Regions from separate parts of the Lysinibacillus sp. NPDC096212 genome, predicted to be linked through region 1. Evidence: riboswitches for the same ligand, from Rfam matches in the RefSeq annotation. Region 1 holds a riboswitch; the other holds the start of a gene.
The links. Region 1 has a riboswitch for preQ1 ahead of queC (7-cyano-7-deazaguanine synthase QueC). Riboswitches for the same ligand answer to the same signal wherever they lie in the genome.
Positions count from the first base shown of each region.

Region 2: linked by a shared signal. The riboswitch ahead of ACIQ7T_RS12735 (QueT transporter family protein) and the one ahead of queC (7-cyano-7-deazaguanine synthase QueC) in region 1 are both predicted to bind preQ1.

Region 1 is NZ_JBIWFQ010000016.1:94,224-102,322, forward strand. It holds gene metK (methionine adenosyltransferase) at 1-237, shown strand, start outside; gene ACIQ7T_RS16270 (aminotransferase class I/II-fold pyridoxal phosphate-dependent enzyme) at 237-1,733, shown strand; gene speD (adenosylmethionine decarboxylase) at 1,730-2,164, shown strand; gene speE (polyamine aminopropyltransferase) at 2,164-3,018, shown strand; gene ACIQ7T_RS16285 (leucine-rich repeat domain-containing protein) at 3,326-5,200, shown strand; PreQ1 riboswitch class I at 5,376-5,422, shown strand; gene queC (7-cyano-7-deazaguanine synthase QueC) at 5,680-6,339, shown strand; gene queD (6-carboxytetrahydropterin synthase QueD) at 6,343-6,816, shown strand; gene queE (7-carboxy-7-deazaguanine synthase QueE) at 6,809-7,537, shown strand.
Region 2 is NZ_JBIWFQ010000011.1:65,846-73,944, reverse strand. It holds gene trpB (tryptophan synthase subunit beta) at 1-915, opposite strand, end outside; T-box leader at 976-1,176, opposite strand; gene ACIQ7T_RS12735 (QueT transporter family protein) at 1,270-1,752, opposite strand; PreQ1 riboswitch class I at 1,759-1,803, opposite strand; gene ACIQ7T_RS12730 (DUF1259 domain-containing protein) at 2,107-2,502, opposite strand; gene ACIQ7T_RS12725 (hypothetical protein) at 2,575-2,820, opposite strand; gene ACIQ7T_RS12720 (ABC transporter ATP-binding protein) at 3,062-3,754, shown strand; gene ACIQ7T_RS12715 (FtsX-like permease family protein) at 3,772-5,964, shown strand; gene ACIQ7T_RS12710 (TetR/AcrR family transcriptional regulator) at 5,961-6,539, shown strand; gene ACIQ7T_RS12705 (ABC transporter substrate-binding protein) at 6,886-7,905, shown strand; gene ACIQ7T_RS12700 (hypothetical protein) at 8,088-8,099, opposite strand, start outside.

The DNA.
Region 1 (8,099 bases):
GCTTTAGAAACATTTGCTACAGAAAAAGTAGCGAAAGAAGAAATTTTAAAAGCGATTCGTCAATTATTCGACTTAACTCCAACTGGCATTATTAACATGCTAAATCTACGTAAACCACAATATCAACAAGTTGCAGCTTATGGTCACTTTGGACGTAGTGATGTAAACGTAACTTGGGAAATAACAGACAAAGTTTCGAAATTACAGCAACTCTTAGCAGTTGCTATGGGACAATAATGCAGTGCGTGCAAGATCGAGTGGCTACAGAGGAGTTTTTAGTCACTCAAGACCGCATGCCATTATTTGAGGCTTTAGTCAATTATGCTAAACAAGAAGTTACGCCGTTTGATGTACCTGGACATAAAATGGGGTTACAAGAAAACCCATTAAAATGGGCGCTTGGCGAAATGACATTAAAAATGGACGTAAACTCGATGAAGGAGCTTGATTTATTAAGTCATCCGGAATCGGTTATTAAAGAAGCTCAGCAATTAGCTGCACAAGCATTTAATGTAGACTACGCTTACTTTTTAGTAAATGGAACTACTGTAGGTATTCTGGCGATGATTTTAGCGACATGTAAACAAGGAGATACATTGATCGTTCCTCGTAACTGCCATAAATCAGTTATGAACGGCATTATATTAAGTGGAGCAAAACCAGTATTTATTCAACCTGAAGTTGATCAACATTTTGGTATTGCACACGGAATTTCAGTTGAACATGTAAAATCGGCGCTTGCAGAAAATCCACAAGCGAAAGCTCTACTTGTGACGTATCCAACATATTTTGGATCGATGAATAAACTACAAGAAATTTGTCAACTCGCACATGAACAAAATGTAATAGTTATTGTTGATAGTGCACACGGAGCGCATTTAACATTTTTACCTGATGCTAACGATGCGATTAGTGCTGGTGCAGATGCAGTAACGATGAGTATGCATAAAACTGGGGGTTCATTAACGCAAAGTTCGCTTCTTTTACTACAAGAAAAACGAATTGATTCGAAGCATTTGCAAAAAGTATTAAATATGCTTCAAACGACGAGTGCAAATTATTTATTAATGAGTTCTTTAGATGTAGCACGAAGAGATTTAGCGGTGTTTGGACAACAACGTTATAGCAATTTAAAGTCAATTGTTGATGCGGCAGTTGAAGAAATTGAAAATAATTCACGCTATGAAGTACTTAAAGCTGAATACGTACATCAAAATTTCAATCAATCATATGATTGGACGAAACTTGTTATTCGTGTAAACGATATCGGTTTAACTGGTTTTGAAGTTTACACAATATTGAAACAACAGTATGGGATTCAATTAGAACTTGCTGAAGGCTATGTCATAATGGCAGTCATTAGTCATGCTGATACGAATGAAACAATTGGTAAATTAGTACATGCGTTAAAAGATATAGAACTAAATCACGCTAAAAAAGATGCGATTCAGTCAGTTTATGTGACAGCGAATCAAATAAATAGATTAGCAATGACACCGCAACAGGCGTGTAATGCAGAAACAGAAACAATTTTAATTTATGATGCGGTAGGTCGAATTAGTGCAGATTCATTAATGATTTATCCACCGGGAATACCATTAGTAATCCCCGGAGAAGTTATTTCAGAGGAATTAGTAGAATTATATAACTTCTATTTTCTTAATTTTGGGAATGTTCTAAACGAAACTGAAGAAGAAAATTTTATAACAGTCGTAAGGGAGATAGATAAATGAGCATTGAATTATCAACATTAGGTAGACACGTATTAATCGAATTTTATGGTTGCCCAAGTGAAATTATTGAGCAAAACGCTTTAATCGAGCAGTTTATGAATGAAGCTGCAGACTATTCTGGGGCAACAATTGTAGAATCTTGCTTCCATCATTTCAACCCATATGGTGTTTCGGGTGCAGTCATTATTGCTGAATCACATTTAACGATTCATACTTGGCCAGAATACGGATTTGCTTCTGTAGATGTTTATACTTGTGGCGACTCAGTAAGTCCTTGGAAAGCAGCAGAATATTTAGAACAAAAACTGCAAGCGAAAAAGACAGAATCATTTGAAGTACCTCGTGGAATGGCTGATAAAATTCGCCAATTTGCAGAACAAGAAATTGATACAATTCTAGTAAAACAAGAAGTATTAGAGGACGTGATTTAATGAAATGGTATACAGAACAATGGAGCAATAACTGTAAATTTTCAATCGGATACAACGAAGAAATTCATAGTGAACAATCTCCATTCCAAAAAATAGATTTTTATAAAGGTGAGGAGTTTGGTACTTTCTTCACTTTAGACGGATTGATGATGGTCAACGAAAAAGATGAGTTCATTTATCATGATATGATTACGCACCCAGCATTCGCTACCAATCCAGATATAAAAAAAGTATTAATTATCGGTGGTGGTGATGGTGGTACTGCTCGTGAAGTACTACGTTACTCATCAGTAGAAAAAGTAGTAATGGTTGAAATCGATGAGTTAGTATTCCGTTTAAGCCAAAAATACCTGCCAATTACAGCTGCTGGTGTTGAAGAAGATTCACGTATGGAAATGATTTTCGATGATGGCTTAGCTTACGTTCAAAACGCAGCTGATCAATCATTCGATTTAATATTAGTAGATTCTACTGATCCAATTTCAGTCGGTGAAGGTTTATTTACAACAGCTTTCTATAAAGAATGTTACCGTGTATTAAACGAAAAAGGAATTCTAATTAACCAACACGAATCACCATACTTCACGGAGTATGCAGAAAACATGCGCAAAGCACATAAAAAAATTAAAGGTATTTTCCCAATCGCAAGTGTATATCAATTCCATATGCCAACATATCCATCGGGACACTGGCTATTCGGATTTGCTTCAAAAGCGTTACATCCAATTAAAGATGTTCAAGTAGATGCTTGGGACAAATTTGCTCTAAAAACGAAATATTACAATACAGATTTACATGTTGGTGCATTCGCCCTTCCTACATTTGTAAAAGAGGCGCTTGATCGTGATGAATAAACTTTAAAACTCTTACGACAGAGGATTATTGGGACTTTGTGGAGCTTGTTGCGAAGGAAGTTGAGACTTCGTTAAATTTATATTTGAGTGCAGTATAATAACCTTACTTATCCTCCGTATCACAAGTAATAGTACCAGAAGTTTAAACTTATTGTGTAAAAAAGTGAATAAACAAAAAAAGTCGCCTCATGTGCGACTTTTTTTGTAGGTCTTAAGATGGAAGATAAATAGTATTTAATAGAAATATTGACAATTATTTTTCGGACAACTAAGCTTAATTAAAATAGAGCTGCAGAGGGGATTGCCAGTGGAATTCATTAAATTAAATTGTCCGAATTGTAATGGGAAAATTGAATATAGAGAGGGACAATCATTCAAATGTCCTTTTTGTGAAACTGAAATAATGTTGAAAGAAAATAAAGTTTATTATGTTGATCAGACGATTAATAATTATTATGGTACAACTTCTGCGAATAAAGCTACACGTCCAAAACCGAATTTAAAAGCGCTTTTAATAATACCGATTGTCATCCTTTGTATATTCCTTGGCTATTTTCTTTTGAGCGGCAATCAAACAGAATATGGTAACCATAAGGACCTAGCTGTTCGGAAAATGCCTGAAAGCGAAGTTCTTTTATTCTTTTTAAAAGATATTTTTGATAAAGGTGGAGCAATGCCGACTAAAGAAGAGATCGCAAGTATCCGTTATTTAAAGGCATACTATTCTGAAGATCAATGGCATTTTGATTACAGTCTCGACGATCCGTTTACAAATAAGCAAGCCAAAATTTCTAACTATACCATTATGGATAAGTTATTAAATACACAAAAAATTGAACAAAAAGATTTTGAAGCCTTTACTGGTCTGACGGTATTGAATTTGATGGGTGATTATGAAATATCACAAAGTGAAAATGTAAGCTTCCGACATCTGGAAGGTTTAAAAAGCTATACAGGTAGCTTTAATGAATCATTTAGTAAAATTGCTGAATATTTTAGCGATAAGTCTAATGTTGTAGAACTCTCTGTTCAAATCCGAAGTAATGATGAACTTGCTTTATTATTAGAGTTTCCTAATCTTCAATCACTTGAAATTTCGTATCACAACGAGACGGTTACAGACTACCCTCTTCTGAATAAACTGCCATTAAAATCATTGTCTTTAAGATCTGCCAATGATTTGAAGTGGTTGTCTTCATTAACTGATTTAGAGTCGTTAGCAATAGATTTGAGTGAAGCGACAGATTTTAGCTCGTTCTATTCACTGAATCAATTACAAGAATTGAAACTTACAGCGGTGAAAAATTTAAAAACGCTTGATTTTATCCAAAACATGCCTAACTTGCAAACGCTTGATCTTGAAAATATGGATATTACGAATGTAGAACACCTTAGAAATAAGTCTTCATTGACAAAGTTGCGTTTAGCTTCTCTTTATAAATTAGAATTGTATGATATTGTGAACAGCCTGACTTCACTGACCGATTTATCGATAACTGGTTATAGTGGCCAAATAGCATCGATTGTAGCACCCCATTTAAAAAAAGCCGAATTAAAAAGTTCTTTCTTATCCAAGTTAGAGGCACCTGCTTTAAAAGATTTAACTGTTGAGATAAGTGGGGGACAGTCGTATTTGAATGGAGCAGAATTACTGAAATACCCACAGCTAGAACAACTTACAGCGATGGAGTCTGGCGATTTTACAGGCATTCGTTCTTTAAATCGTTTGCCAAATCTGCAAACCATAAATTTAAATGAAACATCTTTTTATGAAGAGACGAGTGAATTATTCAATTTACAGCATGTAAAAACGTTAAATTGTAATGACTGTAAGTTTCAAATTAATAGTCAAAATTCATTTAACAACAACATACTGGAACATTTAACTTTGAATAATGTATCCTTCCGAATAGGTAATGGTGACTGGGTGCATGAAGTTGATAAGGTTATGCCTTACTTTGCTGGCTTTTCAGCTCTGCGTTCATTCACAATACAAGATAGTTCACTACAATCGTTAAGTTTTATGGGGAATTGGCAACAAATTGAGGTGCTTCATTTGGAAAATAACGCTATTTCAAATGTAGAGCCATTAGTGAATTTGCCTAATTTGAAAAAGCTATATATTTTAGGAAATCAGGTGCAAAATAAATCTGTTCTAGACAATGGAATAGTGATTTATTGATATATATCCTCAAAATATTAATGAATTTAATTTCAGCAAAGTGTTTAGTATAATATAGGACAATATAACAGTGGTTGTTCTAGAAAAGCATTTATGGGAAGATCTTAAAAAAAATCCATTTGACGTTTTATACTATTTTTTGTATTATATTGAAGAAAAGAATGCCCGGACTAAAACGGGAGAGGTTCATAGCAAATACCCTCTATAAAAAACTATGGAAACATGACAATATGCCATGTCCATATCGGACGTGGCTTTTTTTATGTTTTTACTTATGTTTTAATAGAATGATTGGTGATGCCTCTCTTGAAAAGTGTTGGGAAACATTTTACAAGGGGGTTTTTTTATGTCTGGCCGAAGCCGTTAAGAAAGATTGAAGTATTTAACTTATTAAGGCACACAATATTCGTTAAAAAACTAAGAAGAAAACAGCACTTTTTCTTAGAGTACTGTTTTTCGATATAAGGGAGTTTTTATAGATGAAGCAGGAAAAGGCAATTGTTGTATTTAGTGGAGGTCAGGACAGTACAACCTGTTTGTTTTGGGCAAAAGAACGTTTTGAAGAGGTAGAGGCAGTAACTTTTGATTATGGTCAAAGGCATCATCTTGAAATTGAATGTGCGAAGAAGATAGCAGAGGATCTCGGTGTTAAACATCACATTCTTGATATGTCACTTCTGAATCAACTTGCTCCGAATGCATTGACACGACAAGACATAAAGGTAGAAGAGGGAGAAAACGGTGAGCTTCCATCGACTTTTGTACCTGGCCGAAATCTTCTCTTTCTTTCATTTGCAGGCGTTTTAGCGAGTCAAGTAGGAGCTAAGCATATTGTAACTGGCGTTTGTGAAACGGATTTTAGCGGATATCCGGATTGCCGAGATGTTTTTATTAAATCCTTGAATGTAACGTTAAATTTATCGATGGATGATTCTTTTGTGATTGATACACCGTTGATGTGGTTGAATAAGGCACAGACATGGGAGCTTGCTGATCAGTTTGGGGCACTTGATTTTGTACGGGAAAGAACGTTGACTTGTTATAACGGTGTAATAGCAGATGGCTGTGGTGAATGCCCAGCATGTAAACTGCGAAAAAAAGGGCTTGATGAGTATTTGAATTACAGGAAGGAGTCTTAAAACATGTCAGATTTTAAAATCGTCGATAAGCTCCAAAAGATAGATGAAGATATTCAAAGAAATCAATTGATCTATCATGCAAAGCGTGTTCTCATAAGCAAAGAATTTACCTTCGATGCTGCTCATCATTTACATAATTATGAGGGGAAATGCAAAAATCTACACGGTCATACGTATCGTGTAATATTAGGACTGAGTGGATACACAGATGATCGCGGTTTGGTGATTGATTTCGGCGATATAAAAGCAATATGGAAACAAAAAATAGAGATTCATTTGGATCACCGCTATTTAAATGAAACGCTTCCGCCCATGAATACGACGGCAGAGAACATTGTTGTTTGGATTTACGAAAAGTTGGCTCAGGCCTTGCTTGACGAACAAAGGTATAACGGTGCGCGTGTAGAGTTTATCAGGCTATACGAAACTCCGACAAGCTATGCAGAAGCGAGACGGGAGTGGATGGAAGTTGAGTAAGGTACCTGTTATAGAAATTTTTGGACCGACGATTCAAGGTGAGGGAATGGTCGTTGGCCAGAAGACAATGTTTGTGAGAACTGCCGGCTGTGATTATTCCTGTTCTTGGTGTGATTCATCGTTTACATGGGATGGCAGCGGAAAGCATCTTATAGTCCAAATGACAGCGGAAGAGATTTGGTCTGAGTTGAAACGTCTTGGAGGCAATGGTTTTTCATTTGTCACGATTTCAGGCGGCAATCCTGCACTCTATCAAAATTTGGAAGAACTCATTGCCATTTTAAAAGAAAACGACATAAAGGTCGGAGTGGAAACACAGGGAAGCAGGTGGCAAAAATGGATGTATGAGATTGATGAACTGACAATCTCGCCAAAGCCACCTAGTTCTGGAATGACCACAGACTATTCGGTGCTCACTGATATCTTTGAAAAGCTAAAAAAACGAAACAGTAATCATCATATATCCCTCAAAGTAGTCGTTTTTAATCAAGAGGATTACGATTATGCTAAACAAATTCACCATCGATATCCAACGATTCCTTTTTATCTCCAAGTCGGTAATGATGATCTCACGACGACTGACAATTCACGATTAATACTACATTTATTAGATAAATATCATGCGCTGATTGATAGAGTGATTAAGGATGAGGAATTCAGAGATGTCAAAGTACTGCCACAGTTGCATGCCCTTGTTTGGGGGAATAAAAGAGGTGTATAGATAGTGTGCCATTACAAGAATAGGCGTCTGCTGTTAACCTTCGAATCGAAAGGGAAAAGATCAGAACTGGTCTAGGTGTGTATAAATGTCAAAATAACAATGTACATTTTTGCTATTCTAAGCATGTACCCATTCGCTGATCAACTACTTTTCTATACAAGTGCGTGAATAGTTACAACTTGACACGCTGCCTCTACTCGCATGATTCGATAGCCTAGAACCCAGCTATATCAAGGGCTGGCTAACCGGTCAAGTCTATCATGCTCGCCACTTCCTGTAACAAAGGAAATCAAAAATGTACTTGGTTAAACAAGCATTTTTGTACATATTTATTTAACGTTTATAGGTGTGAAAGTATAGGCTAATTGGGCCTATACTTTTTTTGCGCACCCAGCATGGATGGAATCTATAGAATACATACCTGAACCGTGAAGACAGAAGTAGTAACTAGCCAAGTGCAAGGGTGCTCGTGGCGATGCGGAATCTGAAAAAAGCATGTGGCCATTCTCTAGCCTGAGGAACACGAACTTCATTTTTTGAAACCTACTAATAAACAAAACTG
Region 2 (8,099 bases), on a different contig from region 1:
ACCAGCTCCAGGATAATCTAGTCCAGCGGCAATCGAATAGGTTGGTAGCGGATTGCCCTCTGCATCTTGCAGTACCAAACATTTGAAGCCGTGTAATTCACCCGGTGTTCCTTCATTTAATGTTGCTGCTTTATCTGGTTCAATGCCGATAAGGCGAACATTTTCATCTGCAATATATTCTGCAAAGGCACCGATCGCATTACTACCCCCACCGACGCAAGCAAGTACTGCTGCTGGTAGCTTTCCTTCTTTTTCTAAAATTTGTTCACGACTTTCACGGCTAATGACTGATTGGAAATGCTTGACCATTGAAGGGAATGGGTGAGGTCCAACAGCAGAACCTAGTAAATAGAAAGTCGTCTCGTAGTTTTCAACTAAATCAGCAAATGCTGCATCCACTGCATCCTTTAGTCGCCCCTGACCTTTATCAACGGCTACTACCTTAGCACCAAGTAGCTCCATACGGAAGACGTTTAATGCTTGGCGCTTGGTATCTTCTAAGCCCATATAAATTGTGCAATCCATCCCGAACATTGCACAAGCAGTTGCTGTTGCTACACCATGCTGACCTGCACCTGTTTCGGCGATCACACGATTAGCACCCATGCGCTTTGCCAATAAAATCTGTCCAAGAACGTTATTAATTTTATGTGAACCTGTATGGTTAAGATCTTCACGTTTTAAAAAAATTTTTGCGCCACCTAATTGTTTTGTTAAATTTTCAGCAAAATAAAGTGGAGATTTGCGCCCAACATATTCATGGAAATAATAATCTAGCTCTTTATTAAAGTCTTCATCGTCTTTATATTTTTGGAAGTTTCCATCTAAAATATTTAATACACTTTGAAGCTCATCAGGAACAAAGCTACCGCCAAATTCACCGAAATATCCTTTTTTCTCTACTACTATACTCATCTTCTCTCGACTCCTCTTATCTAATTTTTCCATAAAAAAAAGTCACTACAATCCTTCTGTAAAAAGGACGAGTAACCGTGGTGCCACCTTCATTCGCAAAAATTGCGCGCTTTCGTACTCCGATAACGGGGAGTAAATTCGTCCTCACTTTTGATGAGGCTGCTCCAAAGCCCATTCACAAGTATGTACTACTGATTTGCACCAACCATCAGCTCTCTTTAAGTACGACCGCTTGCTACTATTCTTTTTCTTAGCATTTATTGAAATGAATTGTAAAGTATTTTCGGAATAGTGTCAAGATATCTTGGTGCCAAGAAAATAAAAAAACGAATCTAATAAGATCCGTCTTTTAAATTAAATTAAATTTTTGAAGTTTAAGCGTTTATTCAATGTATACATAATCGGTGCACCGACCGCTAAGACAACAAATTCACCTGCAGCAACAGTTAACCATGTCCAGAAGAATGGTAGTTCTAATGCTAAGTTCAATTCAAATGCAATGATAAACATAGTACATGTAAATAAAAATGTATTGATGACTAAACGTGCCCAAATATTTTTGACAAATTTACAAATAAGAATGAACAACCCAAGGGTAATCATCGAATGGGCGACACCAAAAATTAAATCGTAGATACCGAGTGGTGAAAATATGTTGGAGATAAATACACCAATAATAATCCCAACGGCAAAACGAGGGTTAAAGGCAACCAAATGGTTAAACATTTCGGATAGACGGAACTGCACCTCTGTAAAGCCAAATGATCCGACTAATAATGTAACAGCAATGTAGAGAGCTGCAATAATGCCGCTCGTTGCTAAAAATTTTATTTTCATATTCATTTCTCCTTAGTTTTTTTACGTGGGATGGTTACGAACCACGTGAAGCAAATGCAATCATATCAATGTTCAAGCTTACTTGTAAATAGCGATGAGTAAAAAAAACGCAGAAATTCATAGTGCTAAAGGTAATATTTAGCTCTTGTTCGTTGCTCATTAGTTAGATAGGTGTGTGTTTGACCGGATTCGAATTTTGAATCCATAAGAAGGGGGCTTGTACACTTGCTTCTTTACAGTTGGAATGAAATTGGTCTATAGATGAGAAGCAACTGTGAAAAATAAAAAATGAGTGATTTATCCAGTTAAATTAAAAAGAACTGTTCTAAGCAGTTCTTTTAACAAGTGTAGTTATCAGTAGTTTTTTAAAACACTAAATGCTTGGGCAAATTTTTGGGCAAAGATTAATGGGGGCTCTATTGATTGAAAGTGAACGTATAAAATAACTGGGTCTGAATAGATCCAGTGATTATGAACAGCACTTATAATCAAATTATTTTCTGCAAGTACCTTAACAAATGGAGGTAATTCCTCTTGAAGTACTACAACTTCACCTAAGTTAAGTGCATTTCCATATATATCAAGTGATTCGAATGTTATCCCAGCATGAAGTGCACTACGACTTGGGCGACCTTGAATCATAACATTAAGATTTCGATTAAGTTTTACTGAGCATACACCATGTTCCGTTGAAGCTTTTCCGTTGGCAATCTGAGCAAATTTTGTACACATATCTTGAAAGCTTTGCATTTAGACACCTCTGCTTTTTTTAATTTAATGAGGATGCCTTGGAGCGAAAGTAGTAGAGGTCTCTGATTGAAATTATTCATCTAAAACATTTTTAATTTCTCCTATTTCAAAAATTATATCGTCTAGTTGTTTTTTGAATTCATCCGAATATTCTAATTCTCCATCTAAATCTTTTGTATATTCCAAGGCATTTAAGGCAAAATCTAGAGCAAATGCGAATAGACTGTCACAAAGATCAGAAATGATTGTGTCAATATCTCCTATATTTGCATTTTGCTTTTCAGAAGGTTGATTTAAATCGATATCTTCATTGTTCATGGTAATCCTCCTTTTTGAAAACAGCACTAGTCTCATTTGCATCATATGCATTAAATGTAAAAAAGGAGACTGAAAAGGAATAGTGTCTGTAGAAAAATTAAGTCGCATCTAACCAGATGGGGCTTTTTACTATGCATGATTGAACGGAGCATTTTGGTTATTGACAAATTAATTAATCAATAATATCGTTTATTTATTAATTGATTAATTAATTAATAAACGAAATGTTTGGAGGTCTAACATGTTAAGAGTAGAAAATTTGGTTAAAAGTTATCAAAATGGTCGTGAATTGCTTTATGCATTAAATTCAGTTTCATTGTCAATTGGTGATGGGGAATTCGTTGTCATTCTTGGCCCTTCTGGATCGGGTAAATCTACGCTCCTTAATGTAATTTCTGGTTTAGAGCAACCAGATTCAGGAAGCGTTACTTGCGATGACTACGAGATTTGTGGATTAAATCAGAAAGATCTTACGTTGTTTAGACGTGATAAAACAGCTTTTATTTTTCAAGCATATTATTTACTGCCATTTTTAAATGTAGAATCTAACATTAAAATGGGTGCTGACTTAAAAGGGAACAAAAATATTACTGAAATAATTGATGGTGTAGGACTTCATGGATTAGAAAAACGCCTTCCTTATGAACTTTCAGGGGGGCAACAACAACGAGTGTCTATTGCACGTGCTTTAGCGAAAAAACCGGATTTTTTGTTTTGTGATGAACCAACTGGAGCATTAGACGAAGAAACGAGCAAACAAATCTTAACTTATTTGAAGCAGCTTCAAAAACAATTGAAATTTACAATTATTATGGTAACGCACAATGTTAGTATTGCTCAAATTGCAACAAAGGTTATTAAAATGACTAGCGGGAAAATCGTAGAAGTAACTAGCAATACTAACCCACTAGATGTTGAAGAAATTACATGGTGAGAAGGGGAGTACATTTGATGACATTTAAAAAACAGTATCCGCTTGTACTAGTTGTTGCCTGTGCAGTGTTTATTTGTACATTACTTGTTTTCTATCTTCAAGGTACAAACTCCATCAAGAAGGCACTAGAACATCAAAATCAGCAGGACTTTACACTTATTCTACAGGGAGAGGAAATTACGGACCTTTCAAATAAGTATTCTTTTACGTATGATCCTGTAACATATAAAGTCATTTATGATGAAAAAAATGTATATCGTATTATGCAAAATACGCGAAACATTGATATTCCAATATACTTGAAAGGCTTGGCGCCAAAAAAAGTAACTGAAATTGCAATAGATAAAAATTTTTCACAGGAGAATAAATTAGCATTAGGAGATACAGTTACTATTGGCAATAAAACTTATTCAATTAGTGGGATTTTTACTTTACCGGACGCAATTTCACCATTGGTAGCTGATAATGGTGTTAGCTACAAACCTGCTACTCAAGCATTAATACTATGTAGTGAGGAAGCTTACACAAGTTGGGGTGAACAGGAGAAAACAAGTTATTCGGGCCGATTTTTGGAAAGTGTGTCTGAGGAACAGAAACAAATCTTTCTAGAAAAAATGCTATTGGATTCACATGTAAAGTCCGTGGTGAGTAAAGAAGATAATCCGCAAGTACTTTCTACATTAATCGCAAAAGAAAAAATGTTTAAAATCTGTCTAATTAGCGCCTTAAGTTTCTTCGGTTTAACTGTAATGGTTTTGCTTATTACTACTGTTCTTCAAAATATAACTGAGACAAAACCAACTATGGGTGTTTTAAAAGCACTTGGCTACTCTAGAATACAAATTGCTAAAAGATATTTCCTAATAGGACCTTTCGTGTTTATAGGCACCGTTGTAGGATATTTAGTTTCCTATGTAGTTAGTCCTTTGTTTATTAATCGGATTAATGCTACATTTCTCGTGCCGAATGTTACACAAAATTTTGATCCTGTACAATTCATAATGTTTACAGCAATCCCCGCTCTGATCTTTTCTGTAATGGCTTTTGGGGTTGCCGTATTTACCTTACGTAAACCGCCATTGGAAATGATTCATAAGGCAGAGTCAGCAAAATTGAATTTTCTTGTTAAGCGAATAGGGCTAACTGGTCCTTTTAAAAAAGTGGCCTTTAAAGCAATCGTATTAAATAATATTCTATTAGTCTTTTTAGCCTTGCTCACAGGTTTCATGGCTAGCGCTAATTTGCAGATTGCTTTTTCTTTGCAAACAATGTCTGATAAGGTATCCTCATTAACATTTAAAGGTTCCGAATATAAAAGTAACGTTCGATTTATTGACGCGAGGGACATGAATTTTTCAGACTCGGAAACACCTTATTTTTCAGAAGATTGTAAAATAGAATTTCCGAATGGTGGGGTATTAAATAATGGCCAGTTTATGGCATTATCTAGTAGTCTTTCTCTTTATAAACTCTATAGTATACAGAACCAGGAAACTATAGATATTTCTAAACAGGAAGGCATTGTTGTGAATGATTGGATGCGCAAAAAATATGATTTGACTATTGGTGACACGGTGAAAATTTATATAAATAATGTTGCTTATCAGCTACCTATAACAGCTATTGAGCAATCAGTGTATGGGGAAGTAGTTTATAGTAATATCAATGTTGCAATCACGGCGGGCCTTTTAAAAAAAGAAGAATATAATGGTGTATTTACTGAAGACAATGTAGAGTTTGACAGGAAGCAGCATATGTTTGTTTCAAAACTTGAAGACGTATTATACGCAAGTTCTCAGCAAAAAGGTACGTATTTCGCGCTATCCTTTCTATTTATCTCAATTGGCTTAGCTTTAAGTATTTTAACGATTAGTATTGTAATGAAAATCATTATTTCCTCTAATCGTAAATACTTGGCGATGATGAAAGCATTTGGATATACAAATGCAGAATGCAATCGTATCGTATTATCGGGCTTTAGATTAATTGCCTACATCGGATTTATAATTGGCACACTCTATGCTATTGTTTTAACTAAATTTTTATTTGATTTATTGGCTAAATCATCAACAGTAGCAATACCAATGACACCAGATAGCAAGGTAATAACAATTTCTCTCGTGATCTTTGCTGTTTCATACGAGGTCATTATGTTACTCTATAAAAAAAGCATGAATGCAGTAACATTGCAGGAGGTTATGATGAAATGAATAAACGCCGCGAACAGAAGGAAGTTAGACGAGAGCAAATTCTAAACGCGGGCTTGGATTTGTTTATTAGAAACGGTTATCAAGGAACTACAACAAAAGAGATTGGTGATTCAGTTGGAATTAGCCAAGGATTACTGTTCCATTATTTCGGCTCTAAAGAAGAGGTATACCTTGAACTTTTAAATCGAGCTAAAACTAGTATGGCTGTTATTGGTATTTCAGAAGAGGAATTTGCACAACCGTTCGAGTATTTAAATGTGATAGTTACGTCGATCATTGATTCCTTTAAAACTCATCCATTATCGGCAAAATTACTAATGTTAGTTGCGCAAACGCAAATAGCAAGTAATCTACCAGATACTATTCAACAAGTTGCTAAGGACCTTGCCGCATCTGAGGGATTCGAAAGTTTAGTAAAAGAGGGTCAAGCTAAGGGAGTAATACGAGATGGTGATCCTAAAGCACTCGCGGGTTGTTTTTATTCAGCCATTCAAGGTGTTGCTCAAACTCACGTATGCTTCCCGGATATCCCGTTACCCCAAAGTAGTTGGTTAGTAGATATCTTGAAGAAGTAATAGTGAATAAAAACTATTTTAAGGCCTGACATTTCTTATGGGAATGTCAGGTTTTTCTATAAATTTCTTAAAAAATCAAATCTCTGAAAAATAGCTTTGCGAAAATTGTCAAAAAAATTTTTGTTATATTAGAAAAAGAAATCAATTTATAGAAATAGCGTAGTTTAGCGGTTTAAAGCGACAAATTAAGTGAAAAAATTAAATATTTCGTTAAATTTAAAAGTCAGAACATTCATAATGTTGTTGACGAAGCGATATAATAAAGATAATATAGCGATACGTTCACACTTTGTTTGGATAAAGTGTGATAAATATCAAAGATAATATAATATCGGGGGGATTATTTGTGAGAAGCAATTTAAAAAAGTTTTCGTTCCTGTTATTTGGATTAGTTTTAATGCTTGCTGCTTGTGGTAGCGGTGGCTCTAGTTCATCAGATTCGAAAGAGAAAGAAAAGAATAATGCAAGTGAGAGCAATGCAGATGACAAAACATATAAGATTGGGATTACTCAAATTGTTGAGCATCCATCTTTAAATGCTGCAACTGAAGGTTTCAAAAAAGCAATTGAAGAATCGGGCTTAAAAGTTGAATTCGAGTCACAAATAGCGCAAGGGGATAACAGTCTTAACACGACGATTGCAAACAATCTAGTAAGTGCCAACGTAGATTTAATTTTTGCTAACTCTACGCCATCTGCACAAGCAGCGGCGACAGCTACTAGTGATATTCCGATCGTCTTCACTTCTGTAACGGATGCTGTTGGCGCACAGCTTATTGAATCGATGGAGAAGCCAGGGAAAAATGTAACAGGAACGATCGACTTACATCCTGATACTATTTCGAAAACAGTAGCATTCTTAAAGGAATTAGGTGCGAAAAAAGTAGGTATGGTTTACAATGCTGGTGAGCAAAACTCAGTAGCACAAGTAAAAGAAGTGAAAAAAGTTATGGCTGAGCAAGGCCTAACAGTAGCTGAGGCATCTGCAGCAACTTCTGCAGAAGTAAAACAAGCTGCTGAATCATTAATTGGTAAAGCAGATGCATTCTATATTATTACTGATAATACAGTAGTTTCGGCTCTTGAGTCTGTAATTGATGTAGCAAATTCTAATAAATTACCACTAGTTGTAGGAGAGCTTGACTCTGTTGCACGTGGTGGCTTAGCGGCATATGGTTTTGAATATTATGACATCGGTTATGAAGCGGGGCAAATGGCTGTGAAGATTCTAAAAGGTGAAGCAAAACCTGCTGAAATACCAGCGCAATACCCACAAAAACTAAAACTATTAATCAATAAAAAAGTAGCGGATGATTTAGGAATCGAAATTAAAGATTCTTGGGGTGCAGAGCTGTTAGAAAAGTAATGACCTGACAGGATCGTCTTATGTAGCGAAGCGGGGGAGAACTAAAACTACCCCCGCTTTATCTACTTTTTAGAATAAAAAATGAAGTCATTTATGAATTATGTATTGATCCACAATTATGTGGGCAGTCCTTTCTAGTTTCATCTTATTAGAATACTAATTTATGAGAAGGTTATGGTTCATCATCGATAAGT